Regions from separate parts of the Halomonas sp. THAF12 genome, predicted to be linked through region 1. Evidence: predicted binding sites of a transcription regulator. Region 1 holds the regulator's gene; each other region holds the start of a gene.
The links. The regulator PhoB, encoded in region 1, activates phosphate uptake and scavenging genes when phosphate is short. The targets are predictions, from matches to a motif close to TGTCATANNNNTGTCANA.
Positions count from the first base shown of each region.

Region 2: the regulator PhoB is predicted to act here: its motif matches at 2,369-2,386, upstream of FIU88_RS15750 (UTRA domain-containing protein).
Region 3: the regulator PhoB is predicted to act here: its motif matches at 3,605-3,622, upstream of FIU88_RS08470 (glycosyltransferase family 1 protein).
Region 4: the regulator PhoB is predicted to act here: its motif matches at 2,228-2,245, upstream of elbB (isoprenoid biosynthesis glyoxalase ElbB).

Region 1 covers NZ_CP045399.1:3,731,055-3,738,413, forward strand. Annotated here, with positions in the region: gene FIU88_RS17400 (NAD(P)/FAD-dependent oxidoreductase) at 1-1,058, opposite strand, end outside; gene FIU88_RS17405 (chorismate lyase) at 1,197-1,673, shown strand; gene ubiA (4-hydroxybenzoate octaprenyltransferase) at 1,729-2,622, shown strand; gene phoB (phosphate regulon transcriptional regulator PhoB) at 2,747-3,436, shown strand; gene phoR (phosphate regulon sensor histidine kinase PhoR) at 3,438-4,751, shown strand; gene cysZ (sulfate transporter CysZ) at 4,825-5,565, opposite strand; gene phoU (phosphate signaling complex protein PhoU) at 5,649-6,377, opposite strand; gene pstB (phosphate ABC transporter ATP-binding protein PstB) at 6,402-7,214, opposite strand; gene pstA (phosphate ABC transporter permease PstA) at 7,243-7,359, opposite strand, start outside.
Region 2 covers NZ_CP045399.1:3,402,139-3,409,497, forward strand. Annotated here, with positions in the region: gene FIU88_RS15740 (5-guanidino-2-oxopentanoate decarboxylase) at 1-11, shown strand, start outside; gene FIU88_RS15745 (aldehyde dehydrogenase family protein) at 13-1,461, shown strand; gene FIU88_RS15750 (UTRA domain-containing protein) at 1,523-2,287, opposite strand; gene FIU88_RS15755 (ABC transporter substrate-binding protein) at 2,569-3,648, shown strand; gene FIU88_RS15760 (alkaline phosphatase family protein) at 3,707-4,531, shown strand; gene FIU88_RS15765 (ABC transporter permease subunit) at 4,528-5,361, shown strand; gene FIU88_RS15770 (ABC transporter permease) at 5,345-6,184, shown strand; gene FIU88_RS15775 (ABC transporter ATP-binding protein) at 6,181-7,347, shown strand; gene FIU88_RS15780 (HAD family phosphatase) at 7,344-7,359, shown strand, end outside.
Region 3 covers NZ_CP045399.1:1,818,897-1,826,255, forward strand. Annotated here, with positions in the region: gene gcvT (glycine cleavage system aminomethyltransferase GcvT) at 1-1,036, shown strand, start outside; gene FIU88_RS08460 (alpha-ketoglutarate-dependent dioxygenase AlkB) at 1,215-1,832, opposite strand; gene FIU88_RS08465 (phosphatase PAP2 family protein) at 1,871-2,413, opposite strand; gene FIU88_RS08470 (glycosyltransferase family 1 protein) at 2,385-3,542, opposite strand; gene FIU88_RS08475 (LysM peptidoglycan-binding domain-containing protein) at 3,663-4,583, opposite strand; gene FIU88_RS08480 (acyltransferase) at 4,532-5,401, opposite strand; gene FIU88_RS08485 (acetoacetate--CoA ligase) at 5,563-7,359, opposite strand, start outside.
Region 4 covers NZ_CP045399.1:3,219,682-3,227,040, reverse strand. Annotated here, with positions in the region: gene ppk1 (polyphosphate kinase 1) at 1-2,057, opposite strand, end outside; gene elbB (isoprenoid biosynthesis glyoxalase ElbB) at 2,397-3,056, shown strand; gene tatC (twin-arginine translocase subunit TatC) at 3,146-3,910, opposite strand; gene tatB (Sec-independent protein translocase protein TatB) at 3,907-4,311, opposite strand; gene tatA (Sec-independent protein translocase subunit TatA) at 4,318-4,572, opposite strand; gene FIU88_RS14905 (phosphoribosyl-ATP diphosphatase) at 4,617-4,952, opposite strand; gene ubiB (ubiquinone biosynthesis regulatory protein kinase UbiB) at 4,981-6,603, opposite strand; gene FIU88_RS14895 (SCP2 domain-containing protein) at 6,600-7,241, opposite strand; gene ubiE (bifunctional demethylmenaquinone methyltransferase/2-methoxy-6-polyprenyl-1,4-benzoquinol methylase UbiE) at 7,249-7,359, opposite strand, start outside.

The sequences.
Region 1 (7,359 bases):
AGGGCGGTCAGATCCGCCCCCTCGCCCTCGATGCGCCAGCGGGCGGGCGCACGGGTCGGCGGCAGCGAGACCACCGGCAGCAGCGGCGTCTTCACCAGCACCGGCCAGGGGCCGTAGCGCACCTCGGTGGGCGTGCCGGCAAGCGTCGCCGCCAGCGCCTTGGCCCCGGCCTGCAGCGGCTGGACGTACATGGCATTGACGCCATCGACGCAGGCCACGTCGCCCAGCGCATGGATGCCGGGCGCCGAGGTCGAAAGCCGGCGATCGACGAGGATGCCGGCCGGCCCCACGGCCAGCCCCGCGGCCTCGGCCAGGGCGCTGCGCGGCCGCAGCCCGGTGGCCACCAGCACCAGATCGGCCTCGAGGGCGGTGCCGTCGTCCAGGCCCAGCGCCACCCGCTCGCCCTCGGGCGAGAGCGCGTCGACCGTGCGCCCGGTGTGCAGGGCGATGCCCGCCTCGACGAAGGCCTCGCCCAGCGCCCGGCCCAGCGGCTCGGGCAGCAGCCGCGGCAGCGGCGCCGCCTCCGGGGCGATCAGCTCGACCGCATGGCCGCCGGCGGCCAGGTCGTTGGCGAACTCGCAGCCCACCAGGCCGATGCCGACCACGGCGACCCGGGCCGGGCGGCCCAGCGCCGCCAGGGCGGCGTGGAAGGCGCGGTAGTCGTCGAGGTCGTTGACGGTATGGACCCGGCCGGCCAGCGCCTCGGGAATGGCGAAGGGCGGCGCCGGCGCCGCGCCGGTGGCCAGCACCAGCTCGCCCCAGGGCAGCCGCTCGGCGCCGAGGGCCAGGGTGCGCGCGGCCGGATCGATGGCCTCGACCCGGGTGTGCGTGCGCATCGTCACGCCGAGCCGGTCGGCCGCCTCCAGGGCGCTGCACGAGGCCAGGCGATCCGGCGGCAGGCGCTTGGCGAAGCCGGTGGAGAGCAGCGGCTTGGAGTAGTCCTCGCCGCCGTCGGCGGTGATCAGGGTGATGGGGCGCTCGGGCTGCCGGGTCCGGACCTGGCGCGCCAGGCCCAGCCCGGCCATGCCGGAGCCGATGATGGTCAGGGGTGCGCTCATGGGGCTCCTCGCTGCAGGGGGCGCGACGGGCCGCCATGGTACACTAGCCGCCCCTTGCATTGGACGCGGAGTCGCGCAGTGAATCACGCACCGGCCCTTTCGCCCCGCTGGCGCCCCCTGGCGGCGGCACGCCCCGCCATGAGCCCGGCCTGGTGGCGCTGGATCGCCACCCGGGGCTCGCTGACCCAGCGGCTGATCGAGGCCGGCGCGCCTCGCCGCTTCCGGGTCAGGCTGCTCGACCAGCGCCTGGGCCGGCCGCGCCGCGACGAGGCCATGGCGCTGGGCACGGCGCCGGACCGCCTGGTCTGGCGGCGCGAGGTCGCGCTGTGTCTCGGCGACCGTCCCTGGGTGATGGCGCGCTCGGTGGCCCCGCTCCACGGCCTGCACGGCCAGCGGCTGGCGGGCCTCGGCGAGCGCTCGCTGGGGCACTGGCTGTTCCGCCAGCCCGGCCTCGAGCGCGGCCCCATCGAGGTCAGCGCCGACCCGGCGCCCTTCCACGACGCGCCCGGCCCCTGGGGTCGCCGCTCGGTGCTGCGCCACGGCCGCTTCGCGGTGCTGGTCCAGGAGTTCTTCCTCGACGCCATGGCGGATGACCTGGCCCTGCCGGCGCGATAGGCTGCGTCTGGCATCGCCCGAAACCCGCGTCGTCCGATTCAACCGAGAGACCCACATGGAACGTTCCCTGATGCGCCCCAAGGGGCTGGCCCGGCTGCCCGACTTCCTGCACCTGACGCGCCTCGACCGCCCCATCGGCACCTGGCTGCTGATGTGGCCGACGCTGTGGGCGCTGTGGACGGCGGCCGAGGGCGTTCCCGAGCGCCGGCTGCTGCTGATCTTCGTCGCCGGGGTCTACCTGATGCGGGCCGCGGGCTGCGTGGTCAACGACTACGCCGACCGCCACTTCGACGGCCACGTGAAGCGGACGAAGTCGCGTCCGCTGGCCACCGGGCGCATCGGCGAAGGCGAGGCCAAGGGGCTGTTCGCCGGCCTGGTGCTGGCGGCCTTCGTGCTGGTGTGCTTCACCAATGCCTTCACCGTGATGCTGTCGGTGGGCGGCGTGATCCTGGCCTTCGTCTATCCCTTCATGAAGCGCTACACCCACCTGCCCCAGGTGGTGCTGGGCGCGGCCTTCTCGTGGGCCATTCCCATGGCCTTCGGCGCGGTGCTCGGCCATGTGCCGCTGGAGGCCTGGCTGCTGTTCGCCGCCAACGTGCTGTGGACCGTGGCCTACGACACCGAGTACGCCATGGTCGACCGCGACGACGACCTGCGCATCGGCATCAAGTCCACGGCGGTGCTGTTCGGCCGCGCCGACAAGCGGATCATCGGCCTGCTGCAGCTGGCCACGCTCGCCCTGCTGGCCTGGGCCGGCGAGCGCCTCGGCCTCACCGGCTTCTTCTGGCTCGGCCTGGCCGCCATGGCGGCGACCTTCGTCCACCAGCAGCGGCTGATCCGCCACCGCGATCGCGATCGCTGCTTCCAGGCCTTCCTCAACAATCACTGGTCGGGGCTCTTGGTGTTCGCCGGCATCGCGCTGTCGCTGTGGCCGGGCGCCGGCGCGTGACGCCGGGCGGGAAAAAACCGCGGCGCTGAGCGGGGGCGACAGGACGAGGCTGTCACGGTATTGTCACAAGGACATGCTGTCATCGTCACCAATATGTCACTGCTCTCGACCATGAGGCCCCGGGATGACCGCCAAGACCGTACTGATCGTCGATGATGAAGCGCCCATCCGCGAGATGATCGCCGTGGCGCTGGAGATGGCCGACTATCGCGTGCTCGAGGCGGACAATGCCCAGAGCGCCCACGCCATGGTCGTCGATCACCAGCCCGACCTGGTGCTGCTGGACTGGATGATGCCCGGCACCAGCGGCGTCGAGCTCGCCCGCCGGCTCAAGCGCGAGGAAGGCACCTCGGAGCTGCCGATCATCATGCTCACCGCCAAGGGCGAAGAGGACAACAAGATCCAGGGCCTCGAGTCCGGGGCCGACGACTACATCACCAAGCCCTTCTCGCCCCGCGAGCTGGTGGCGCGCCTCAAGGCGGTGCTGCGTCGGGCCACGCCGCGCGGCGTCGAGGATCCGGTCCAGGTCGAGGGCCTGATGCTCGACCCGGTCAGCCACCGCGTCAGCATCGACGGCCAGTCGCTGGAGATCGGCCCCACCGAGTACCGCCTGCTGCAGTTCTTCATGACCCACCAGGAGCGCGCCTACACCCGCGGCCAGCTGCTCGACCAGGTCTGGGGCGGCAACGTCTACGTCGAGGAGCGCACCGTGGACGTGCATATCCGCCGCCTGCGCAAGGCGCTGGGCGAGCCGCACCAGCAGCTGATCCAGACCGTGCGCGGCACCGGCTACCGCTTCTCCGCCAAGGCCTGACATGGGCCGGCTGTGGCGACGCGAATGGTGGCGGCTGGCGGCCCTGGTGGCCGCCGGCGCGCTGATCGGCTGGCCCTTCGCCCTGAGCGGCCTCGGCCTCGCCGTGGGGCTCGCCATCTATCTCTTCTACCAGATGCGCCAGCTCCACGCGCTGCAGGAATGGCTGACCCATCACCCCCATGACGAGCCGCCCTCGGCGGTGGGGCTGTGGGGGGAACTGTTCGACCGCCTCTACCGCTATCAGAAGGGCCAGCGCATCACCCAGCGGCGGCTGCGCGACACCCTGAGCCGCATCCAGGAATCCTCCGAGGCGATGCGCGACAGCGTGGTGATGCTCGACCGCCACGGCGACATGGAGTGGTGGAACAGCGCCGCCGAGCGCATGCTGGGCCTCAAGCCGACCCTGGACCGCGGCCAGCACATCACCAACCTGCTCCGCGACCCGAGCTTCGTCGACTACTTCCACGCCCGCGACTACCGCGAGCCGCTGACGCTGTGCTCGCCGATCGACGAGAACCTGATCCTGCAGTTCCAGATCACCCTCTACGGCGACGACGAACGCCTGGTGATGGCCCGCGACATCACCCGCCTGCACCGCCTCGAGCAGATGCGTCGCGACTTCGTGGCCAATGTCTCCCACGAGCTGCGCACCCCGCTCACCGTGCTGGCGGGCTACCTCGAGACCTACGGCGACATGGCCGAGATGCTGCCCGAGCGCCTCGGCCGCGGCATCGGCCAGATGCAGAGCCAGACCCGGCGCATGCAGAACCTGGTCAACGACCTGCTGCTGCTGTCGCGGCTGGAGAACGACCAGGGCGGCCACGACGATGTCCGCCTCGACCCGCCCAGCCTGCTCGAGGCCGTGCGCCGCGACGCCGAGGCGCTGTCCGAGAGCCATCATCGGCTGGAGGTGGAGATCGACGAGCCCCGCGCCCTGCTCGGCTCGGAGAAGGAGCTGCACAGCGCCGTCTCCAACCTGGCCTTCAATGCCGTGCGCTACGCCGGCGAGGACAGCCGCATCGTGCTGCGCTGGCGTCCCTGGGGCGACGGCGCCTGCCTGGAGGTCGAGGACGACGGCGAGGGCATCGACCCGCTGCACATCCCGCGCCTGACCGAGCGCTTCTACCGGGTCGACAAGGGTCGCAGCACCGCCACCGGCGGCACCGGCCTGGGGCTGGCCATCGTCAAGCACGTGCTGCTGCGCCACGACGCCCAGCTGGAGATCGACTCCCGGCTCGGCGAGGGCGCCACCTTCCGCTGCATCTTCCCCGCCGCGCGCCTCACCGACGCCGCGCCGGCCTCGCGGCGCGCCTGATTCCGCCGCCAGACGCGACTCCGCCCGACGCAGGCCGGGCGGAGGGGTGTCACGTGATCACGACGCCCGGGCGTCAGCGCCTCGCCGGGGCGGTATCGGGCGCGAGCGCCCGATAGTGGTCTTCCCACATCAGCACCGCGCCGGCCACGGCGCCGGGCAGCAGGAACAGGTTGGCCAGCGGCAGCCAGGTGATCAGCATCACCCAGCCGCCGTAGGTCAGCGTCGGCCAGCGGCGCGCGGCGAGGCGGCGGCGCATGTCGGCGAAGGGCACCTTGTTGTTGTCCATCGGATAGTCGAGGTAGGTGACCGCCATCATCCAGGCCGAGAACAGCAGCCACAGCAGCGGCGCGATCAGGTTGATCACCGGTATCCAGCCGATCACGAACAGCAGCAGCATGCGCGGCAGGATGTAGCCCAGCTTGACCAGCTCGCGGCCCAGGGCATCGATGGCGGTGCGCGCCAGGCCGCGGTCGTCCAGCGGCGGGCGCCCGGTGACCTCGCGCTCGACCTTCTCGGCCAGCAGGCCGTAGAAGGGGGCGGCGATCAGCTGGGTCACCAGGGTGAAGCTGAAGAACACGATCAGCGTAAGGCTCACCACGAACAGCGGCCAGATCAGCCACGACAGCCAGTCGAGCCAGCCCGGCACCATGGCCATCCAGCCGTCGAGCCAGCCGCCGAAGTGGGTCAGCACGTAGCTCAGCATGGCGGCGTAGACCACCAGGTTGGCCAGGATCGGCAGGAACACGTAACGGCGCAGGCCGGGGGTGTAGACCAGGCGCGTCCCCCGGGACAGCGCCGAGAAGGCATCCAGCATCGGTGTCATTTCCTCCATCACGACGACGGCGGCCGTCGCCAGGGGCGACGGCCGCTTCATGGACAGTGCCGGTCGAGCGGGGTTCAGCCCTCGTCGCCGAGCACCTCATCGCCGAGATCATCCGGTGCCGTGTGGCGGATGTCGAGGCCCTTGACCAGATAGACCACGTATTCGGCCAGGTTGTTGGAGTGGTCGCCGACGCGCTCCAGGGCGCGCAGGATCCACATGATGCCGAGCACCGGCGAGATCGCCCGGGCGTCTTCCATCATGAAGGTCATCAGCGAGCGCATGGCGCTCTGGTACTCGCTGTCGACCTGCTCGTCCTCCTGCACCACCTTGAGCGCCAGCTCGGTGTCGAAGCGGGCGAAGGCGGTCAGGGCGTCGCGCATCATCTTGCGCACGTGCTCGCTGATCACGCGCACCTCGACGAAGCCGCGGGTGCCGCTCTGGTTCTCGACCAGGTCCACGGCGTTGCGGGCGATCTTGCTGGCCTCGTCGCCGATGCGCTCCAGGTCGGAGGCGGCGCGGATCACCGCCAGCACCAGGCGCAGGTCGGAGGCCGCCGGCTGGCGGCGGGCCAGGATCTGGGTGCACTCGTCGTCGATCTTGATCTGCATGTCGTTGACGGCACGATCGTTGTCGACCACGCGCTCGGCCAGGGCGGAATCGCCGTCGAGCAGGGCGCGGACGGCGTCCTGCACCTGCTTCTCGACCAGCCCGCCCATGGCCATCAGGTGGGTCTTGAGCTCCTCGAGCTCATGATTGAACTGGCGCGAGATATGCTGGCTGTGGATATCGCTGGTGATGTCCATGAGACTCTCCTGAGGGCGCCGGCGTCAGGCCATGCGTCCGGTAATGTAGTTCTCGGTGCGCGCGAGGCGCGGATTGGTGAACAGGGTATCGGTGGGGGCGTATTCCACCAGCTCGCCGTCCTGCAGGAAGGCGGTGTAGTCCGACACCCGCGCCGCCTGCTGCATGTTGTGCGTGACCAGCACCAGGGTCAGGCTCGACTTCAGGTTGCGGATCAGCTCCTCCACCTTGAGCGTCGAGATCGGGTCCAGCGCCGAGGCCGGCTCGTCGAGCAGCAGCACCTCGGGCTCCACCGCCAGCGTCCGGGCGATCACCAGGCGCTGCTGCTGGCCGCCGGACAGCGCCCAGGCCGAGGCCTGGAGGCGGTCCTTCACCTCTTCCCACAGCGCCGCCGAGCGCAGCGACCACTCGACGATGTCGTCGATGCGCCGCTTGCGCAGCCCGCCCTGCAGCCGCAGCCCGAAGGCCACGTTGTCGTAGATCGACATCGGGAAGGGGTTGGGCGCCTGGAACACCATGCCGACCCGACGGCGCAGCTCGGCCACCGCCACCTCGGGCGCGTGTATCTCCTGGCCCTCGAGGCGGATCTCGCCCTCCCGTCGCACGTCCTCGTTGAGATCGTGCAGGCGATTGAGGGCCCGCAGCAGCGTCGACTTGCCGCAGCCCGAGGGCCCGATGAAGGCGGTGACACGGTTGCGCGGCACCCGCAGGGTCAGGTCGCGCAGCGCCGGCTTGCCGCCATAGCGCAGCCCGAAGCCCGAGACCTCCAGGCAGGAGGCCTCGGGCGCGAAATCGACGAAGGCCCCGCGTCGCGGAGCCGGGTCCTGCTTGACCGGCATCACATACCCCTTGGCACCATGGTCGCCCTCAGAATCGCGAGAGGCCACCATGGCGTGATCTCAGATGATGGCGCAGAAATATTGCAGTCAGGTTAAGCACCAGGATCACCAGCACCAGCAGTAGCGCCGTGGCATAGACCAGCGG
Region 2 (7,359 bases), 330 kb from region 1:
CCGGAGCCTGACATGCAACGACTCACCCAGCAGTTCATCGACAACCACTGGATCGCGAGCCGCGGCGAGCGCCGCCTGCCGGTGACCGATCCCTACCGCCAGGAGACGATCGCCGAGGTCACCGCCGGCGACCCGGCCGACGTCGACGCCGCGGTGGACGCCGCGCGTCGCGCCCTGCCCGCCTGGCAGGCGCTGGGCGGCGAGCGGCGGGCGGCCTATCTCGAGGCCTTCGCCGACGCCCTCGCCGAGCGCCGCGAGGCGTTGATGCGGCTGTCTTCGACCAACAACGGCAAGGCCCTGGCCGAGACCGCCATCGATCTCGACGATGCCATCGCCTGCTATCGCTACTACGCCGGCCAGGCCCGCGCCCTGGAGGCCCGCCAGGGGCGCCTGGTCGAGCATGGCATGGACGGCATCGAGGCCCGCACCTACGAGGACCCGGCCGGCGTGGTCGGGCTGATCACGCCCTGGAACTTCCCGCTGGTCACCAGCGCCTGGAAGATCGCCCCGGCGCTGGCCGCCGGCTGCACGGTGGTGTTCAAGCCCTCCGAGGTCACCCCGCTGCCCGAACAGGCCGTGGCCGAGATCGCCCTCGAGATCGGCCTCCCGGCCGGGGTGCTCAACCTGGTGCACGGCGACGGCGAGGGCATCGGCGCGCCGCTCAGCGCCCATCCCGGCGTCGACAAGCTGTCCTTCACCGGCAGCAACGCCGTGGGCGAGAAGGTCATGCGCGCCGCCGCCGCGGGCACCCGCGGCGTGTCGCTGGAGCTCGGCGGCAAGTCGCCGATCCTGGTGCTGGACGACGCCGAGGTCGAGGCCGCCGCCGACTGGGTGATGGCCGGCATCTACTTCAACAGCGGGCAGATCTGCTCGGCCACCTCGCGGCTGATCGTGCACGCCTCACTGGCCGACGCGCTCTATGCGGCGCTGGCCACGCGCATCGACGCCATCCGCCTGGGCGACCCGCTGGCCGACGACACCGACATGGGCCCGATGACCAGCGCGCGGCAGCGCGCGGCCGTGGAGGGCTACCTGGCCATCGCCGCCGAGGAGGGTCTCACCGCGGTGCGCGACGCCCGACACCGCGAGCTGCCCGCCCGGGGCGAGTTCGTCGCACCGACCCTGTATCGCGATGTGCCGGTCGACAGCCCACTGTGGCGGGAAGAGGTCTTCGGCCCGGTGCTGTGCGCCCGCAGCGTCGACAGCGACGCCGAGGCCATCGCGCTGGCCAACGACTCCGCCTTCGGCCTCGCCGCCACGGTGATCTCGGGCGACGCCGACCGCGCCCGCCGCGTCGGCCGCGCGCTGCGGGCCGGCAGCATCTGGTTCAACAGCGAGCAGCTGGTGCTGCCGGAGGCGAGCTGGGGCGGCTTCGGCATCAGCGGCATCGGCCGCGAGCTGGGCCCCTGGGGGCTGGCGGGCTACCTGGAGGTCAAGCACCTGATCGGGCCGGCGGGCTGACGGCCCCCGGCCCGCAAGACACGCCGCCCCGGCCCTTCGGCCGGGGCGGCGTCGTTTCCCCCTAGTCGCGGCTCTGCGGGGCGGCGCTGAGCGTCAGCTCGATGGCGTCGTGGCGCCAGTATTCGTCGTCGCAGTCCACGGCGCGGCCGTTCTGGTCGTGGTTGATGCGGGTGATGCGCTGCGCCGGGCTGCCGGGCGCGGCACGCAGCGCCTCGGCGGCCCGCCCGCCGAGCACGGTGGAGCCCAGCTCGAAGCCGACCCGACTGACCCGGATGGCGTACTCGCGGCGATAGAGGTCGGTGAGCGAGCGGGCCGCCAGGTCGAAGGCGAGGATCCCCGGGAAACACTCGGGCCTCAGATGGTGCTCCACGTAGAGCACCGGCCGACCGTCGATCCGCCGCGCCCGGACGATCCGCTGCACCGGCGCGCCCTGCGCCAGTCCCAGCCGCCTCGCCACCACCGCCGATGCCGGCACCTCGCCGGCCTCGAGCAGCGTCGTCTCGGCGCGGCGCTGCTGTGACTCGACCATCTCGCGAAACGGCAGGCACGCCAGCAGGTCGTAGCGCAGCCGCGGCGGCGAGACGAACCAGCCACGCCGATTCTCCCGATAGATGCGCCCCTCGGCCTCCAGCTGGGCCAGCGCCTCGCGCAGGGTGATCCGGGTGGTGGCGAAGCGCGCCATCATCTGACGCTCGGAGGGCAGGCGGCCCCCAGCCGCCGGCTGCCCCTCCTCGAGCAGGGAGAGCAAGGCCTGGTGCAGGCCGTGCGCCTGGGGCGTCAGCGCGGCATCCGGCGCGGAGGGGCGAAACTCGGCGGAAGAGGGCATGGCAAGGACTCGCTGACTGGTCTAGATCAATATTGCCACGACAAGGGAGATGGCAAAACGGCGTCAGTCTAGCGAAGGCCGGATGTCAGCCTGATGACAGCCGCCACGTGACGAAAATATCGGGAAAAAGGGCGAGCATGACCGGACACGGTACCGCCATCGAACTGACACCGGATCGTCATGTCCGGCGCCTAGAGTGCACCCTGTCGGCCGAACTGAACTAGACCAGATGACCGGCCACACGCGTATCGCCACATCCGTTCACCGCATGGAGCCTCGCCGTGAAACCGTCTCGTCCGCTGTTTACCCGTCTCGCCCTGGGCTGCGCCCTGGGCACCCTCGTCGCCGGCCCGGCCCAGGCCGATGACCATGAGCTGTCCGCCCTGATCGAGGCCGCCCAGGCGGAAGGTCGCGTCGACAGCGTCGGCATGCCCGACACCTGGGCCAACTGGCAGGACACCTGGGCCGACCTGGAGGCCGAGTACGGCCTCGCCCACATGGACACCGACATGAGCTCCGCCGAAGAGGTCGCCAAGTTCAAGGCCGAGGGCGAGAACGCCACCGCCGACATCGGCGACGTGGGCTTCGCCTTCGGCCCGATCGCGGTCCAGCAGGGCGTCACCCAGCCCTACAAGCCCACCACCTGGAACGAGATCCCCGACTGGGCGAAGGACGAGGACGGCCACTGGATGCTGGGCTACACCGGCACCATCGCGCTGATGATCAACAAGGACCTGGTGCCCGAGGGAGAGCGCCCCGCCGCCTTCGCCGACCTGAGCGAGGGCGACTACGCGGTCGCGGTGGGCGCCGTGGGCCAGGCCTCCCAGGCCAACAACGCCGTGCTGGCCGCCGCCTACGCCAATGGCGGCGACGAGGGCGACCTGGCCCCGGGCCTGGCGGTGTTCGCCGAGCTGGCCGAGCAAGGGCGCCTCTCGCTGGCCGAGCCGAGCATCGCCAACCTGGAGAAGGGCGAGGTCGAGGTGGCCCTGCTGTGGGACTTCAACGCCCTGAACTACCGTGACCGGATCGATCGCGACACCTTCGAGGTGGTGATCCCCGCCGACGCCTCGGTGACCTCCGGCTACGCCACCATCATCAACCGGCACGCGCCGCATCCCCATGCCGCCAAGCTGGCCCGGGAATACATCCTCTCCGACGAGGGCCAGTTCAACCTGGCCGAGGGCTATGCCCGGCCGATCCGCGCCGAGCACCTGACCCTGCCCGAGGCGATCGCCGCCAAGCTGCTGCCCAACGCACAGTACGCCAATGCTCGGCCGATCCAGGACTTCGCCGCCTGGGAACAGAGCGCCCGCGAGCTGCCGCGCCAGTGGCAGTCCCAGGTGCTGATCCACCAGCAGTAACCCCGCGCCCCACCCACCATCGCCGCTTCCCGCTCAGGGAAGCGGCCTGGAGCCCGTCATGTCACACCGTGTGATCCTGGTCGTCCTCGACGGCCTCAACCATGCCGTCGGCCAGCATGCTATGGGGCACCTGCACGCCCTGTGCGAAGCCGGCCGCGGCAGCTACCACAGCCTGGACTGCGAGCTGCCGGCCATGTCGCGGCCGCTCTACGAGTGCCTGCTCACCGGCGACCGGCCGGTGGATTCCGGGGTGGTCCATAATCAGGTCGTGCGTCGCTCCCGTGGCACGAGCCTGTTCGACCTGGCGGTGCGCCAGGGCCGGCGCACCGCGGCGGCGGCCTACCACTGGATCAGCGAGCTCTACTTGGTCGCCCCCTTCGATCGCACCCGGCACCGCTTCCACGAGGACCCCGAGAGCGCCATCCAGGCAGGGCTCTTCTACTGGCAGGACCACTACCCCGACGATCACCTGTTCAGCGACGCCGAGACCCTGCGCCGACGCCAGGATCCCGACTTCCTGCTGGTCCACAGCATGAACATCGACGACGCCGGCCACCGTCACGGTGGCGACACGCCCCAGTACCGCAACGCCGCCCGCCACGCCGACATCGCCCTGGCCGACTACCTGCCCCGCTGGCTGGCCGAGGGCTACCAGGTGATGGTCACCGCCGATCACGGCATGAATGCCGATCGCTCCCACTCCGGTACCCTCGAGGAGGAACGCCGGGTACCGCTGTGGACCTTCGGCGATGCCTTCGCCCACCGCCCGGTGGAGCGCCTGGAGCAGCCCCGCCTGTGCGGCACCCTGGCCTGCCTGCTGGGCCTGGTCCACGACAAGCCTCGTCACGACGAGCTGCTGGTCGACGGGAGCGCGTCGCCATGAGTCGCCTCTCCCCCGCGCTGTTGTGGCTCGCCCCCTTCGCGGTGGTCTTCGCGGCCTTCCAGCTGGCGCCGCTGGCCTGGGTCGCCGTCAGCGCCTTCCGGGTCGGCGAGGGCTGGGGCCTGGATCACTTCCGGGAGATCGCGAGCTCGCCCTTCTTCCGCCAGGCGATCTGGCGCAGCCTGGAGATCTCGCTGGTCTCGAGCCTGCTGGGCCTGGTCATCGCCACCCTCACCTGCCACAGCCTGAGCCGCACCGACGGTCGGCTGCGGCGGCTGATGGTGGCCTTCACCAACATGACCAGCAACTTCGCCGGCGTTCCCCTGGCCTTCGCCTTCATCATCCTGCTGGGCGCCAACGGGGTGCTGACCCTGGCCCTGCAGCGGCTGGGGGTGATCGACGACTTCAACCTCTATTCGAAGGCCGGGCTGATCGTCATCTACACCTGGTTCCAGATCCCGCTGGGCATCCTGCTGCTGTTTCCCGCCTTCGGCGGCCTGCGCCCGGACTGGCGGGAGGCGGCCAGCCTGCTGGGCGCGGGTCGCCTGGGGTACTGGCGGCACGTGGGGCTGCCGGTGCTGTGGCCGGCGTTGGCCGGCACCCTGACCATCCTGCTGGCCAACGCCATGGGCGCCTATGCCACCGTCTACGCCCTGGTCAACACCAGCTACAACCTGATGACCATCCGCATCGCCAACCTGGTGTCGGGCGACCTCTTCCTGCAGCCGAACCTGGCCAGCGCCCTGGCGCTGGTACTGGTGGCGCTGCTGGCGGTGGTCACCCTGATCCAGCAGTGGCTGCTGCGCAGGAGCTATCATGTCGCCGAACGCTGATCTCGCCCTGCCGCGACCCGCTCCCCGCCGCCTGGCGCTGCCCTCCGCCCACGGCCTGGTGGTGATCGCGGTGTTCACCCTGCTGGCGCTGCCGCTGGTGGCCACCCTGGGCTATGCCCTGGCGGCGAGCTGGGGCGCCAGCCTGCTGCCCGACGGCCTGACCCTGAAGTGGTTCGCCGAGCTGTGGACCACGCCGCGCTTCCTGGCCGCCTTCGCCCGCTCGCTGCTGGTGGCCGCCGGCGCCCTGGCGCTGTCGCTGGTCCTGGTGGTGCCGGTGGCCCTGCTGGCCCATACCCGCTATCCGCGCCTGGATGCCTGGATGAACGGCCTGATCCTGATGCCCTTCGCCGTGCCGCCGGTGGTCTCCTCGGTGGGCCTGCTGCAGCTCTATGCCGGCGGGCCGCTGCCGCTGGTGGGCACGCCCTGGATCCTGATCCCGACCTACTTCACCATCGTGCTGCCCTTCATGTACCGGGCCATCGCCAACAGCCTGCGCGCCATCGACGTGGTGGCGCTTCAGGACGCCGCCCGCCTGCTGGGCGCCGGGCCGCTGCAGGCCTTCTTCCTGGTGGTGCTGCCCAATATCCGGGTCGGGGTACAGATCGCCATTTTCCTGTCGTTTTCCTTCCTCGCCGGCGAATTCGTGTTCGCCAACATGCTGGTGGGCACCCGCTTCGAGACCCTGCAGGTCTACCTCAACAACATGCGCGGCGAGAGCGGCCATTTCACCAGCGCCCTGGTCATCACCCTGTTCGCCTTCACCCTCCTGCTGACCTGGCTGGGCAACCGCCAGGCCGACCATGCCAAGGACACCGCCCCATGACGCCTTCCATGACCACCGGCGCCCTGCCCGGCGCCCCCGTGTCGATGCCCTTCACCCGCGACGCGGCGCACGACGCGCCGGACGGCCTGATGCAGGGCCTGCTGCGCGACCAGCAGGCCGCCCGGGGCTACCTGCGCCTCGAGGGGCTGGCCAAGCGTTTCGGCACCAGCCGGGTCTTCGAGGGCATCGACGCCGAGATCGCCCGGGGGGAGTTCATCACCCTGCTCGGCCCCTCCGGCTGCGGCAAGTCGACCCTGCTGCGCGCCCTCGCCGGCCTCACGCCGCTGGATCGCGGACGGCTGGTGGTGGACGGCCAGGACATCACGGCGCTGCCCCCCCAGCAGCGCGGCATCGGCATGGTCTTCCAGCACTATGCCCTCTTCCCCAACCTGCGGGTCGAGGACAACGTGGCCTTCGGGCTGCGCATGAAGCGGGTGCGCCGCGAGGAGCGCCAGCGCCGGGTCGAGGAGGCCCTGCGCCTGGTGGAGCTCGGCGATCAGGCGCGCAAGTACCCCCACCAGCTCTCCGGCGGCCAGTGCCAGCGCGTCGCCCTGGCCCGCGCCCTGGTGGTCGAGCCACGCATCCTGCTGATGGACGAGCCGCTGTCGGCGCTGGACGCGCGCATCCGCCGCCACCTGCGCGACCAGCTCCGCGACATCCAGCAGAGCCTGGGCCTGACCACCCTGTTCGTCACCCACGACCAGGAGGAGGCCCTGCTGATGTCCGACCGGATCCTGCTGATGCACGAGGGGCGCATCCTCCAGCAGGGCGACGCCGAGGCCCTCTACACCCGGCCGGCCGATCGCCACGCGGCGGGCTTCATGGGACACTACAACCTGCTCGAGGCCGAGCGGGCCCGCCCCCTGCTGGGCCGCCCGAGCCCCGCGTCACGGATCGCCCTGCGCCCGGAAGCGCTCTACCTGGTGCCCGACGAGGACGACGGCCCGGCCCGCGGGGACCTCCCCGACCGCCCGGGACCGGGCTGCCCGGGCATCGTCCGTCGCCGCCGGCTGCTGGGCAGCATCGTGCGCTACGAGGTCGAGTGCCAGGGGATGCGCCTGAACGTGGACGAGCTCAACCGCAGCACGCGCCACCTGCTGGCCGAGCAGGCCGGAGTGACGGTGCATGCCGATCTGGACGAGGTACAGGAGCTGGACGCATGAGCGCGACACCCG
Region 3 (7,359 bases), 1.9 Mb from region 1:
TTACAGCATGCCGGTGCAGTACGCGCTGGGGGTCAAGAAGGAGCACGAGCATACCCGCCAGGCCTGCGGCCTGTTCGATGTCTCGCACATGGGCCAGGTGCTGGTGCGCGGCCCCGAGCCGGCCGAGGCGCTGGAGACCCTGGTGCCCGCCGACCTGGTCGGCCTGGCCGAGGGGCAGCAGCGCTACGGCCTGTTCACCTCCGAGGAAGGCGGCATCCTCGATGACCTGATGATCGTCAACGGGGGAGATCACCTCTATCTGGTCGTCAATGCGGCCTGCAAGGAGCAGGATATCGCGCACCTGCGTCGTGGCCTGTCCGGTCACGAGGTCGAGGTGCTGGATCGTGGCCTGCTGGCGCTGCAGGGACCGAAGGCCGCCGACGTCATGTCACGGCTGTGCCCCGAGGCCTGCGCGATGGTGTTCATGCAGCACGGCCGCTTCTCCATCGACGGCATCGAGGTCTGGGTCAGCCGCAGCGGCTATACCGGTGAGGACGGCTTCGAGATCTCGGTGGCCGCCGAGGACACCGAGTCCCTGGCGCGTCGCCTGCTGGCCGAGCAGGAGGTCGAGCCGATCGGTCTGGGGGCGCGCGATTCACTGCGTCTCGAGGCCGGGCTGTGCCTCTATGGTCACGACATCGACACCGCCACCACGCCGGTGGAAGGCGGGCTGATCTGGGCCATCGGCAAGCCGCGTCGCCGCGGCGGCGAGCGGCCCGGCGGTTTCCCCGGCGCCGATCTGATCCTGCATCAGGTGGCCGAGAAGGATCATCGTCGCAAGCGCGTGGGCCTGCTCGGCGAGGGGCGCGCCCCGGTGCGCGAGGGCGCCGAGCTGTTCGACGACGAGGGCCATGTCATCGGCGTGGTGACGTCTGGCGGCTTCGGCCCCGCCGTCGGCAAGCCGGTGGCGATGGGCTACGTGACCATCGAGCGGGCCGAAGTCGGCACCACGGTCTTCGCCGAGGTGCGCGGCAAGCGCCTGCCGATGGTGGTCAGCAAGATGCCCTTCGTTGCGCCGGGCTACCACCGTGGCTGATGTTATACCGTTATCTCGGTCTTCATGACCGAGCGCATCGGCGACATCGAATGTCTCAGGTGCATCGAGCCGGACGCGGCCATCCCGAAAGGGGTGGCCGTTTTTTTATGTGCGTCGTGCGAAGGGGGGGTGTGGGGAGTGGGGAGTGGGTCGGGTGAGCCACCGGGGAGCGCGGCCCTCAATCGTGCTGTACCCAGCGAAACGTCAGGCTGATGCGTAGCCCGTGGTCACGCCGCGGCAGCAGGGCATGCTCGAGGTCGGCCTGAACGCCCGACCCCATCAGCAGCAGGCCGTCGTGGGGCTGGCTGACGTTGAAGGCCGGAGCACGGCGATCCTTCCAGCGAAAGCGCAGCGGCCGGTCGGCGCCGAGGCTGACGGCGGCGATCATCGGCGCCTCGCCGAGTTCCGGCTCGTCGTCGCTGTGCCAGCCCATGCGCTCGTCGCCGTCGGCGTAACGGTTCAGCAGCACGCTGTTGAAGCGGGCCTCGATGCCGGCGCGCGCCAGTCGCGTCACGGCGGCATCACGGATCGCCAGCACGGCGGGATGCCAGGGCGTCGGCGCGAAGCGCCGGCCCGAGTAGCGGTAGTCGGCGTCGCCCATCCACACCTGGCGGCGGGGAATCGGGTGGTCGCGGCCGTAGAGACGCAGCGTCGGTCGCTGCCAGTCCAGCTCGCCGTCGAGACGGGCCAGGGCCCGGTCGGCGCTATCGGCACCGAGCAGAGGCGCGAAGCGATGCAGCGGGGGATGGTCGAGCAGCCGCTCGCCGTCGTCGGCAGAGGGAGAAAACAGGTCCATGCCCGCAGGGTGCCAGCCCCGGGGCCTGGACACCAGTGTCAGGAGGCCAGCGCCAGGCTCGCCAGCGCCATGGCGTAGCCGATGGCGGCGCCGGCGATCACATCGCTGATGTAGTGCAGGCCGAGGCCGACCCGCGAGACCGCGATCAGGGCGGCGACGGGAATCAGCGCCGGCAGCAGCCAGGGCGTGTGGGCGGCGGCCAGGGTACAGAACAGAACCGCGTGCATGGTGTGGCCGCTGGGGAAGCTGTAGCGATCCCGGGCCGGTTCCTGGCAGGCGATGGTGGTGAAGGTGATGAAGGGGCGCTCGCGACACAGCCGCGTCTTCACCAGTCGATAGAAGGCGATCGCCACCAGGGCGGTCAGGGTGTAGTGGAGGGTCAGCCGCCAGCCCGCTTCGCCACCGTGCAGCCAGGGCTGGGCGGCGATCAGCACCACCCAGATCGGCCAGTCGCCGGCCTTGCTGGCCAGGCGCAGCGACCACAGCCAGGGGCGGTGGATGCTGAACCCGGCCAGGCGCTGGCAGAGGTGCCATTCGAGCGTATCCAGGCGGTCAAACACGGCAGGGGCGCGAGGTTTCATCGGACATCTCCCGGGCGTGGGTCAGGGCGGCGAGAAAGTCATCGGTGATGGCGGGCCAGCGATAGCCGAGGGCGCGCTGGCGGGCGGCGCGGCCGAGGCGGCCGTAGCGGGCCGGCTGCTGACACAGCGCCACCGCGGCGTCGCGGAAGCCGGCCTCGTCGCCGACCGCCAGATGCACGCCGTTGACGTCGTCCTCGATCAGTTCCGCGCCGGCGGCGTGGCGGAAGGCGACGGTCGCCAGGCCGCTGGCCATGGCCTCGAGCAGCACGTTGCCCCAGGTCTCGGAGATCGACGGGAAGACGAACAGGTCGGCGCTGGCGTAGTAGCGGATCAGGTCGTCCGGCGAGATGAAGCCGGCGAAGTGGGCCTGGGGCAGGGCGCGCTCGAGGTTGGCGCGGCCGGGGCCGTCGCCGACCACCACCAGCGTGAGGCCGGGATGGGCGTCGAGCATGGCGGCGAAGGTGTCACGCAGCAGATCGAGGTTCTTCTCCGGCGCCAGGCGGCCCACGTAGAGCGCCACCGGCTGATGCTCGTCGGCCCCCCACTGCTCGCGCAGGGCCGGGTCGCGATGGGCCGGCGAGAAACGCTCGCCGTCGATGCCGCGGGCCATCACCTTGACCCGTTCGAAACCGCGCTGGCCGAGGTCGTGGGCCTGGGCATGGGTCGGCACCAGGGTGGCGCCGCAGCGGTTGTGGAACCGGCGCAGGCGCTGGGTGACCAGCGGGCGCAGCCAGTCGACGCCGTAGTCCCGACAATAATGATCGAAGTTGGTGTGCCAGCCGCTGACCACGGGGATGCCCAGCTTCTCCGCAGCGGCCAGCGCCGACCAGCCGAGCGGGCCCTCGGTGGCCACGTAGACGACGTCGGGTCGCTCGGCCTGCCACAGGCGACGGATGCGGCCGCCGGCGGGAAAGCCGAGGCGCACCTCGCGATAGCCTGGCACGGAGGTACCGCGCACCTGGAGTTCGCTGTCCATGCCCTCGGCGCGATGCTCACCGTCGGCGGGGCGCGGTCGTACCAGCTGCAACGAGAAGCCGCGTTCCCGCAGCTGGCCGCTGAGCTGGGCCAGGGTGTGGGCCACGCCGTTGATGTCCGGCGTCCAGGTTTCGCTGACCAGGCAGATGCGCATGTCCATCCTCGTGACGTCGGTGGCCGGAGTGGCCCCGTTGCCGATTCAGGATGGCCGGGCGGGGTGACAGCATCGCGACATCGTCATGACGCCGCGATGACAATATCGGAGCGGTTCGGCTCAGCGCAGCACGCTGCGCGGATCGATGGGCTTGCCACCGTGGCGCATGTCGAACAGCAGGTCATGGCGTCCGGTGGCGGCGTGCCGGCTCACGGTGCAAAGCGGTGTGCCCTGGTCGACCCGGGTGCCGCTGTCCACCAGCAGGGTGTCGCACAGCGCATAGACGCTCTGCAGGTTGCCCTCATGGTGCACGATCACCACCCGGCCGAGCTGGCGCATGCTGTCGGCGAAGCGCACCTCGCCGTCGGCCACGGCCTTGGCGCGGGCACCCTGGTCGGTGGCCAGCAGCATGGGTTGCAGGGTGCCGCGGCTGTCCTGGCCGAAGGCGCGGGCGACCCGGTAGTCGTCCAGCGGCCAGGGCCAGTCGCGGGCGTCGCTCGGCACCGGACCGGGATCGGGCGCCGGGCTCGGCGACGACGAGCGTGAAGGGGCGCTGGACGTGCTGCCGCGGCTCGAGGCGGCCCGGGTGCCGTGCAGCGGCACCGAGACCAGCTGACCGATCTTGAGATCGGTGGGGCTGACGCCGGGGTTGGCCGCGGCGATGCTGACCGGCGAGGTACCGAAGCGCCGGGCGATGGCGCTGTAGGTGTCGCCGGGGCGGATCTGGTAGCGATAGGGGCCCCCGGACGGCGCCCGCTCCCGCTGGCTGGGGACCAGGATGCGCTGCCCCACGGCCAGCCCGCGCGGATTCACGCCGGGATTGAAGCGCCGCAGCCGCACCAGCGGCACGTCGGCTCGCCGGGCGATCTCGCCCAGGGTGTCGCCTCGCTGGATGTTCACCCAGTGGCCGGCCGGCGAGCCGCCGCGCATCACCCCCGACGGGCCGGCGCAGCCGGCCAGCAGGACGACCAGCAGCAGCGAGAGAAGGGTCAGGGCGTATCGAGGGCGGCGTCCTTGGCCTGCCATTGGGCGTTGAGCCATGTGTGGAAGCGTTCCTTGTAGGCGGGGTCCTGGTGATAGTCGCCCTGGGTCATCCACTCGGGCACCGTCAGGCGACGGGCGCTCAGGTGGATCGCCCCCTCGCGGCCGCAGAGGAAATCCCAGAAGCGGGGCTCGGGGCGCGAGTAGCGCAGGGTCACGTCGAGAATGCCGCTCAGCCGATCCCCGAGCAGGTTCAGCACCTGGGCGATGCCGCCGGCGCGCGGCGGCAGCAGGTGGCGATAGGGACTGTGGCGGGCGGCGTGCTTGGCCGGGGTGAAGCGGGTGCCCTCGACGAAGTTGTAGATGGCGATCGGCCGCTCGCGGGCGTGGGCGCACATGCGCTCGGTGGCCTCCCGGTCGCGGCGGGCCAGGTGCGGATGGCGCTCGCGCTGCTCCCGGGTCAGCCGGCGCAGCATCGGGAACTCCAGCGCCCAGAAGGCCAGCCCGACCACCGGAATCCAGATCAGCTGGCGTTTGACGAAGAAGTGCGGCATCGGCAGCCGGCGATGAAGGGCCAGGAACAGCGCGAAGATATCGGTCCAGCTGCGATGGTTGGCCAGCACCAGCCACCATTCATCGCGGCTCAGGCCGTCCGGCAGGTCGAGGCGCAGATCGGGGCGGATCCAGTGGCGGATCCACCACAGGTTGACGTCGACCCAGCCCAGGGCCACGCCGTTCAGCCAGCGCAGCACCCGGCGCCGCAGCGGGCGGCCCGGGGTGATCAGCTTGAGCAGGGTGAGCGCGATCAGCGGCACCGCCCAGAACAGGGTATTGAGGGTCAGCAGCAGCAGGCTGACGATGCCCCTGAGGGTCGACATGCCGTTGGTCTCCTTGAAGAAAGATGTAGGCGCCAATGCTAATGGATCGTGGCGGGGGTGCCCAGCGCTGCGCGTCAACTCGGTGGCGTCGGTGCCGGCAGGCGAGGCGGCGGCCCCACTTGTGGACCCACCGACGGATCGGCCCCGTGCATGGTCAGGCATCACTCTCTCAGCTCGGGAAGATCCTCGAACAGCGAGAGCGCCTCGGGATTGGCCAGTGCGTCTCGGTTCCTGACCGGCCGGCCGTGGACCACGTGGCGCACGGCGAGCTCCACCAGCTTGCCCGACAGGGTGCGCGGCAGGTCCTCGACCTGGAGGATCTTCGCCGGCACGTGGCGCGGCGTGGCGTTGGCGCGGATGGTCTCGCGAATGCGCTCGCGCAGGGCGTCGTCGAGGGTCAGCCCCGGGCGCAGGCGCACGAACAGCACCACGCGGATGTCATCGCGCCATTCCTGGCCGATGCACAGCGACTCCAGCACCTCCTCGACCTTCTCCACCTGGCGGTAGATCTCGGCGGTGCCGATGCGTACCCCGCCCGGATTGAGCACCGCATCGGAGCGGCCGTGGATGATCAGGCCGTCCTCCGGGGTGATCTCGGCGTAGTCGCCGTGGGCCCAGACGCCGGGGAAGGTGGAAAAGTAGGCGTCGTGATAGCGCTCGCCGCCGGGATCGTTCCAGAACCCCAGCGGCATGGAGGGAAACGGCCGCGTGCACACCAGCTCGCCCTTGTCGCCGCGCAGCGGCCGGCCGTCGTCGTCGAACACGTCCACCGCCATGGCCAGCCCGCGGCACTGGATCTGGCCGCGATGGACCGGGCGGATCGGGCAGCCCAGGGCGAAGCAGGAGACGATATCGGTGCCGCCGGAGATCGAGGCCAGCATCAGGTCGGCCTTGATGTCGCGGTAGACGTAGTCGAAGGAGGCGTGCGACAGCGCCGAGCCGGTGGACAGCACCGCCCGCAGCGCCGAGAGGTCGTGGTCGCGGCCGGGGCGCAGGCCCTGCTTCTCGCAGGCGGCCAGGTAGCGGGCGCTGGTGCCGAACACCGTGACGCCCTCGCGCTCGGCCATGGCCCACAGCGCGTCGGGTGAGGGCGCGAAGGGGGCGCCGTCGAACAGCACCAGGGTGGCGCCCGAGGCGAGCCCCGAGACCAGCCAGTTCCACATCATCCAGCCGCAGGTGGTGTAGTAGAACAGCACGTCGCCGGGGCCGATGTCGGTGTGCAGCCGGTGCTCCTTGAGATGCTGCAGCAGGGTGCCGCCGGCCGAGTGCAGGATGGCCTTGGGCGTGCCGGTGGTGCCGGACGAGTAGAGCAGGTAGAGGGGGTGATCGAAGGGCAGCGCGGCGAAGGCGATCTCGGTGGCGTCGTGATCCAGGACGTCGTCCCAGGCCACGGCCCCGGGAATGTCGCCGAGCTCGGGCGCGTCGTCCAGGAAGGGGTAGACCACCACGCGCGCCAGGCCGTCGATGGCGCCGGCGATCTCGGCCAGCCGTGGGCGGATGTCGATCGCCTTGCCGTGCCAGGTGTAGCCGTCGGCGGCGATCAGCACGCGAGGACCGATCTGGCCGAAGCGGTCGAGCACGCCCTGGGCGCCGAAGTCCGGCGAGCAGGACGACCAGATGGCGCCGAGGCTGGTGGCGGCGAGCATGGCGATCACCGCATGCTCGCCGTTGGGCACGATGCCGGCGACGCGGTCGCCGGGGCCCACGCCGAGCTCTTGTAGCGCCGCGGCCAGGGCGGCCACGCTCCGGTAAAGCCGGGCATGGCTCAGCTCGCGGCGCCGGCCGCGCTCGTCCCGGGCGATCAGCGCCGGATGCGCGTCACGGCGGCGCAGCAGGTTCTCGGCAACGTTCAGCCGGGCGTCCGGGAACCAGCGGGCACCGGGCATGGCGTCGGGCCATTCCAGCACGCGCTCGCCGCGCCGCTCGGCGATGATATCGGCGTCGTCCCACAGCTGGGT
Region 4 (7,359 bases), 510 kb from region 1:
ACCTGGGCCGCCAGCTTCTTGTCGAGCAGCGGGAAGCAGGTCTCGACCCGGTGGAACATGTTGCGGGCCATGAAGTCGGCGCTGGAGCCCCAGGTCTCGGGCTTGCCGTCGTTGTGGAAGTGGAACACCCGGGTGTGCTCCAGGAAGCGGCCGATGATCGAGCGCACCCGGATGGTCTCGGAGATGCCGGGCAGGCCGGGGCGCAGGCAGCACATGCCGCGGATGATCAGGTCGCACTCCACGCCGGCCTGGGAGGCCCGGTAGAGGGCCTGGATCAGCTTGGGCTCGGTCAGCGAGTTGCACTTGATGATCAGGTGGGCGCGCTTGCCCTTGCGGGCGAATTCGGCCTCGCGATCGATCATCGCCACCAGCCGCTCGTGGAGGGTGAAGGGCGCGTGCAGCAGCTTCTCGATCTGGCGCGCCCGGCCCATGCCCGAGAGCTGCTGGAAGACCTTGTGCACGTCGGCGCACAGCACCGGGTTGGCGGTCAGCAGGCTGTAGTCGGTGTAGAGCTTGGCGGTCTTGGAGTGGTAGTTGCCGGTGCCCAGGTGGGCATAGTGGCGTAGCTGGCCCTTCTCGCGGCGCACGATGTGCATCATCTTGGCGTGGGTCTTGTAGGCCATCACGCCGTAGATGACGATGGCGCCGGCCTCCTGCAGCCGCGAGGCCAGGGCCAGGTTGTCGGCCTCGTCGAAGCGCGCCCGCAGCTCGATCACCACCGTGACTTCCTTGCCGTTGCCGGCGGCCTCCACCAGGGCATTGACGATGGGAGAGTCGGCGCCGGTGCGGTAGAGGGTCTGCTTGATGGCCAGCACCTCGGGGTCGCGGGCGGCCTCGCGCAGCATCTCCTCCACCGGGGAGAAGGAGTGGAAGGGGTGGTGCAGCAGGATGTCCTGCTCGGCCATGGCCTGCAGCACGCTGTCGCGCTTGCGCAGCGCCTTGGGCAGGCCGGGGGTGAAGGCGCGGTAGCACAGCTCCGGGCGCTCGACCTCGCCCAGCACCGACATCATGCGGGTCAGGTTCACCGGGCCGTTGACCCGGTAGAGGTCGGCCCCCTCGAGCTTGAACAGCTTGAGCAGGAACTCGGTCAGCTCTTCCGGGCAGTTGTTGGCGACCTCGAGGCGCACGCCGCTGCCGTAGCGGCGCGAGAGCAGCTCGCCGCGCAGCGCCGAGGCCAGGTCGGAGACGTCATCGGGGTCCACCGAGAGGTCGGCGTTGCGGGTCAGGCGGAACTGGTAGCAGCCGTTCACCTTCATGCCGGGGAACACTTCCTCGGCGTGGGCGTGCATCATCGACGACAGGAAGACGTACTCGGTGAAGCCTTCCTCGCAGAGCTCGTCGGGCAGGGCGATCACCCGGGGCAGCGAGCGCGGGGCGGGCAGGATGGCCAGCCCACCCTCGCGGCCGAAGGCGTCCTTGCCCTCGAGCTCGACGATGAAGTTGAGGCTCTTGTTGACCAGGCGCGGGAAGGGGTGCGAGGGATCGAGGCCGATGGGACTGATCACCGGCATGATCTCGCTCTCGAAGTACTCCTTGACCCAGGTGCGCTGGGCCTCGCTCCAGTCGCCGCGGCGGCGGAAGCGCAGGCCCTGGCCCTCGAGGGCGGGCAGCAGGGTGTCGTTGAGGATGCGGTACTGGCGATCGACCTGCTCGTGGGCGATCTGCGAGATCTCGCTCAGCACCGAGCGCGGCGAGCGGCCGTCGGCGCCTGAGGAGGCGTCGCCGACCATGATCTGGTTCTTCAGGCCGGCCACGCGGATCTCGAAGAACTCGTCCATGTTCGAGGAGAAGATCAGCAGGAACATCAGCCGGTTGAGCAGCGGGTGCGCCTCGTCCAGGGCCTGTTCGAGCACCCGCACGTTGAACTGCAGGTGCGAGAGCTCGCGGTTGAAGTAGAGCCCGGGGTCGGCGAGGTCGGCCTCGGGGTCCGGCAGCGCCTTGGGCTTGATCCCCGTGCGCGTCTGGTTGATGCGCGGGGCGGGCGTCTCGCTCTGGGGCTCGCCTGTCGCGGCGGGCTCGGAGGGGATCGAGGTGTCGGGGCTACGTGAATCGTCCATGGAAGTACCCTGTCGTCGGCCCGCGGGCGGCCGCGTCGCTCGCCGGGCGTTATCGTTCATGATGCCGTCCTGCCCGTGGCGCCGGGAGGCGTCATGCATCGCCTGTTGCGGGAGACGATCAGGGGCAGGCGGGGCCGGGCTCGGCCGCCGTGGCAAGTCTGGTGCCCATAAATGACAGAATGATGACAGTCCTCCGCCGGGGGCGATGTCCTGAGTATATCAGCACGCTTCGACGCCGAAAGACGCGCCTTGTCGCGCTTACGGGGACTCTCTAAAGTGGTGGCTTCATGTTCATCGGCCCCGTCGACGACCGGCGGGGGGCGCACAAGGAGACGCATAATGAGCAAGCAGGTGGCGGTCATTCTGTCGGGATGCGGTGTCCAGGATGGCTCTGAGATCTACGAGACCACCCTGACCCTGTTGCGCCTGGACCAGCTGGGCATCGGCTATCGCTGCTTCGCCCCGGACATCGACCAGCATGACGTGGTCGATCACCGCAGCGGCGAGGCGGCCGAGGAGCGCCGCAACGTGCTGGTCGAGTCGGCGCGCCTGGCGCGCGGCGAGATCTCTCCGCTGGCCGAACTGGAGGCCGACGAGTTCGATGCCGTGATCCTGCCCGGCGGCTTCGGGGCGGCCAAGAACCTCTCCAACTTCGCCGAGGCCGGCGCCGACATGGTGATCCACGAGGAGCTGGTGGGGGCCATGGCCGAGTTCCACGAGGATCGCAAGCCGATCGGCCTGATGTGCATCGCGCCGGTGATGGTGCCGCGCCTGCTGGGGCCGGGCATCGCCGTGACCATCGGTCACGACCCGGGCGTGGCGGGCGCCATCAGCAGCATGGGGGGGCTGCATCGCAGCTGCGGCGTGGAGGACATCGTGGTCGACTTCGACAACCGCGTGATCACCACCCCGGCCTACATGCTGGCCACCCGCCTCGGCGAGGCGGCGACCGGCATCTTCAAGCTGGTGGATCGCATCGACGAGATGATGGATCTGTAAGCGCCGAGCCACGAGCGGCAAGCGACGAGAAACCCCGAAGGCCAAGCCTTCGGGGTTTCTTTTGCTCCGGGCGATGTGCGGCTCGCGGCTTATTGCTCGTCGGCGGCGTCCCGGTCGCGCCTGCGACGCACCAGCCGGCCGAACAGCAGGCCGACCTCGTAGAGCAGGTACATCGGCACCGCCAGCAGGCTCTGGGAGACCACGTCCGGCGGGGTCATCAGCATGCCCACCACGAAGCAGCCCAGCACCACGTAGGGGCGCTTCTTCGACAGGCTCTCCACCGTGGTCGCCCCGCTCAGGATCAGCAGGAAGGTGGCGATCGGGATCTCGAAGGCCACGCCGAAGGCGAAGAACAGCTTGAGCACGAAGTTGAGGTACTGGTTGATGTCGGTCATCACCGCCACGTCCTCCGGCCCGGTCTGGGTGAAGAACTGGAACAGCAGCGGGAAGACCACGTAGTAGGCGAAGGCGGCCCCGGCGTAGAACAGCGCCACGCTGGAGGCCAGCAGCGGCAGCGCCAGCGCCTTCTCGTTGTCGTACAGCCCCGGGGCGATGAAGGCCCAGGCCTGATGCAGCACGAAGGGCACGGCGATGAACACCGCCACCACCAGGGTCAGCTTGAAGGGCGCCAGGAACGGCGAGGCCACCTCGGTGGCGATCATCCGCGAGCCTTCCGGCAGCAGCGCCATCAGCGGCTCGGCGACGAAGGCGTAGATGTCGTTGGCGAAGGCGTAGAGGCCGAGGAAGATCACCAGTATCGCGATTACCGCGCGCAGCAGTCGCGAGCGCAGCTCGACCAGATGCTCGATCAGCGGGGCATGGCCCGGCCCCTGGGAGTCGTCGGTTTGGCTCATCGGGAAGAGGCGTCCTCGTGGGCGTCGGCGTCGGAGTCATCGGTCTGACGGCGGGCGCGACCCAGGGCATCGTCGAGGCGACGCTCGGGCGTGGCCTCGGCGCGTTCCCGGGGGGCGGCGCCGGTGCCGCGCTCGCCGGGCGTCTCCACCGAGCGTTCGACGTCGCGCTTGACCCGGTCGAGGCCCTCGTCGAGCTTCTTCTGCTGCTCGTTGAGCTTCTGGCGCAGCTCCTCCGCCTCGAGCTGGGCGTTGATCTCGCGCTGCATGCCGGAGACCGTGCGCTTGATACGACCGATCCACATCCCGGCGGTGCGGGCGGCCCTGGGCAGACGCTCGGGGCCCAGCACCAGCAGGGCGACCACGCCGATGAACAGGAGTTCGAGAAAGCCGATGTCGAACATGGCGGCTTACTTGCGCTCTTCCGATTCCTCGGCCTTGCGCTCGGCGTGGACGTCGTAGGTCCGGCCTTCGTCGTCGTGGCGCACCTGGGCCTGGGGCTTGTCGCCCTCGTCGCTCTTCTCTTCCTCGCCCATGGCCTTCTTGAAGCCCTTGACCGCGCCGCCCAGGTCGCCGCCGACGTTGCGCAGCTTCTTGGTGCCGAAGATCAGGATGATGATGCCGAGGACGATCAGGAGTTGCCAGATACTGATGCCGCCTAACATAGGGTATACCTCAGGTTGCTGCGCCGGAGATCGGCGTCGTTGTCTTATCGGGGCCGCGCGGCCTTTTCGTCGTGGCCGGACAGACCGAAGCGTCGGGACAGCTCGTCGAGGACCTCGCGATGGCTCAGCCCCATGTGCGACAGCATCACCAGGCTGTGGAACCACAGGTCGGTCGTCTCGGCGACCAGCGCCTGGCGCGCCGCCTCGTCGCCCTGTTCGGCGTCCTTGGCCGCCAGCAGCGTCTCGGTGGCTTCCTCGCCGACTTTCTCGAGTATCTTGTTCAGGCCCTTGTGATGCAAGCTGGCCACGTAAGAGTCGTCGGGAGCGGCCTGGCGGCGGCTGGTCAAGACCTCGTCGAGGCGGTCGAGAATATCGCTCATATGAGACGTTTCCGTTGCAGTGGGTGAATCAGTTCCAGGCCAGCAGCGCCGCGCCGATGGCCACCGCCCCCAGCACCGGCCAGGGCTGGCCGTCTGCCCATTGGACCAGCGGCTGCCAGGCGAGTGCCACCGCCACGATCACGAGCCCCAGGCGCAGGCGGCGCTGGCGCCTGCCCTGGCCATCGAGGCGGCGCTGGATGGCACCGATGGCCTCGCTCTGGCGCTGGCGCTGCTGATGGCCGTGTTCGGCCCGGGCCAGGGCCTGGTGCGCGAGCACCGGCAGCTCCGGCAGCTGTCGCGAGAGCTCGGGGGCCTGGCGCTTCATGGACTCCCAGAGCCCGCGGGTGCCGGCGCGCTCCTTCATCCAGTCCTCCAGGTAGGGCTTGGCGGTGGCCCAGAGGTCGAGGTCCGGGTACAGCTGGCGCCCCAGGCCCTCGATGTTGAGCAGGGTCTTCTGCAACAGCACCAGCTGCGGCTGGACCTCCATGTTGAAGCGCCGGGCGGTCTGGAACAGGCCCAGCAGCACCTGGCCGAAGGAGATGTCCTTGAGCGGCTTCTCGAGGATCGGCTCGCACACGGTGCGCACCGCGGCGGCGAACTCGTTGGCCCGGGTGTCCTCGCTGACCCAGCCCGACTCGATGTGCAGCGCCGCCACCTCGTAGTAGTCCTGATGGAAGAAGGCCAGCAGGTTGCGCGCCAGGTAGTCCTGGTCCTCGCGGGTCAGGCTGCCGACGATGCCGCAGTCGATGGCGATGTACTGCGGGTTCCAGGGCGTCTCGCGGGACACGAAGATGTTGCCCGGGTGCATGTCGGCGTGGAAGAAGTTGTCGCGGAACACCTGGGTGAAGAAGATCTCCACGCCGCGCTCGGCCAGCCGGCGCAGGTCGGTGCCCTGGGCCTCGAGGGCCTCGAGATCGGCCACCGGGATGCCGTGGATGCGCTCCTGGACCATCACCCGGCGGCGGGTCAGCGCCCAGTGGATGGTCGGCACGAACAGCAGCGGCGAGCCCTTGAAGTTGCGCTTGAGCTGGGAGGTGTTGGCGGCTTCCTTGGTCAGGTCGAGCTCGTCGAACAGGGTCGACTCGTAGTCGCGGACGACCTCCACCGGGCGCAGCCGGCGGGCCTCGGGAATGCGCGCCAGGCCGGCGGCCAGCCGGTACATCAGCGCCATGTCCTGGCGCATCACGCGTTCGATGCCGGGGCGGATGATCTTGACCACCACCTGCTCGCCGTCGGGCAGCCGGGCGGCGTGGACCTGGGCCACCGAGGCCGAGGCCAGCGGCTCGGACGAGAACTCCGAGAAGGCCTCGTCCAGCGACATGCCGAGCTCTTCCTCGACCAGCCCGCGGGCCAGGTGGCCGGGGAAGGGCGGCACCTGATCCTGCAGCCGGCGCAGCTCGTTGCCGATGTCGTCGGGGAACAGGTCGCGGCGGGTCGACAGCACCTGGCCGAACTTGACGTAGATCGGCCCCAGGGTCTCCAGCGCCAGGCGCAGCCGCTCGCCGCGCGGACGCTGGCCCACCGGCACCAGCCGCAGCGGCGACAAGGCCAGCAGGCCGCGCAGCCACCAGGGCAGCCGCTCGTGGGGGATCAGGGTATCCAGGCGATAGCGGGTGACCACCCAGGCGATGCGCGCGAGCCGCCGGATCATGCGCCGTCTCCCGCAGAGATGAGGCGGCGGCGCAGGCGCTCCAGGCGCGCCTCGAGGCGGTCGGTGGCGACTTCCAGCTCGGTGAGGTGATCGCGCAGCCCCTCGAACTGATGGCGGCCGGGCAGCAGGCGGGCCTCCTCGAAGACGTACTCGGAGACGTCGGCGCACAGCTCCTGGCGGGTGCGCAGGCCCCAGCGGCCGAGGCTGCGCATGCCCTCGGCCAGGCTGTGGGCCGGCACGTCGCCGAGCCAGTGGGCCAGCTCGCCTTCCCAGTCCAGGTCGAGGTCGAGCAGCAGGTCGCGGGTCGCCTCGAGCAGCGGGATATGCCCGCGCACCGCGAGCTTGCCCTGGAACATCAGCCGCTCCACCGAGGCGCCGCCGAGCAGCTCGCCCAGGGTCTCGGGGTCGAGTTCGACGACGGCGTCGAAGGCGTGCTCGGGCTCGTCGTCCGGGCGCATCAGGTCCACGCCCTGGGCGTGGTAGGCCATGGCCACGGCCAGCGGCGAGCCCTCGAGGCGCACCAGCAGGCGCTGGCCGGCGAGGCGGGAGAGCCGCGCGGGCGCGGCGGGGTCGCGGGCCAGCAGGGCGTTGAGGCTGCGTTCGAGGCCGCCCAGCAGCAGGGTCGGTGTCAGCGCCATCTCGTCCTCACAGCTTGATGCCGCGGTGCAGGGCGACGATGCCGCCGGTGAGATTGGTGTACTCGACCCGCTCCAGGCCGGCGGCCTCCATCATGCCCTTCAGGGTCTCCTGATCGGG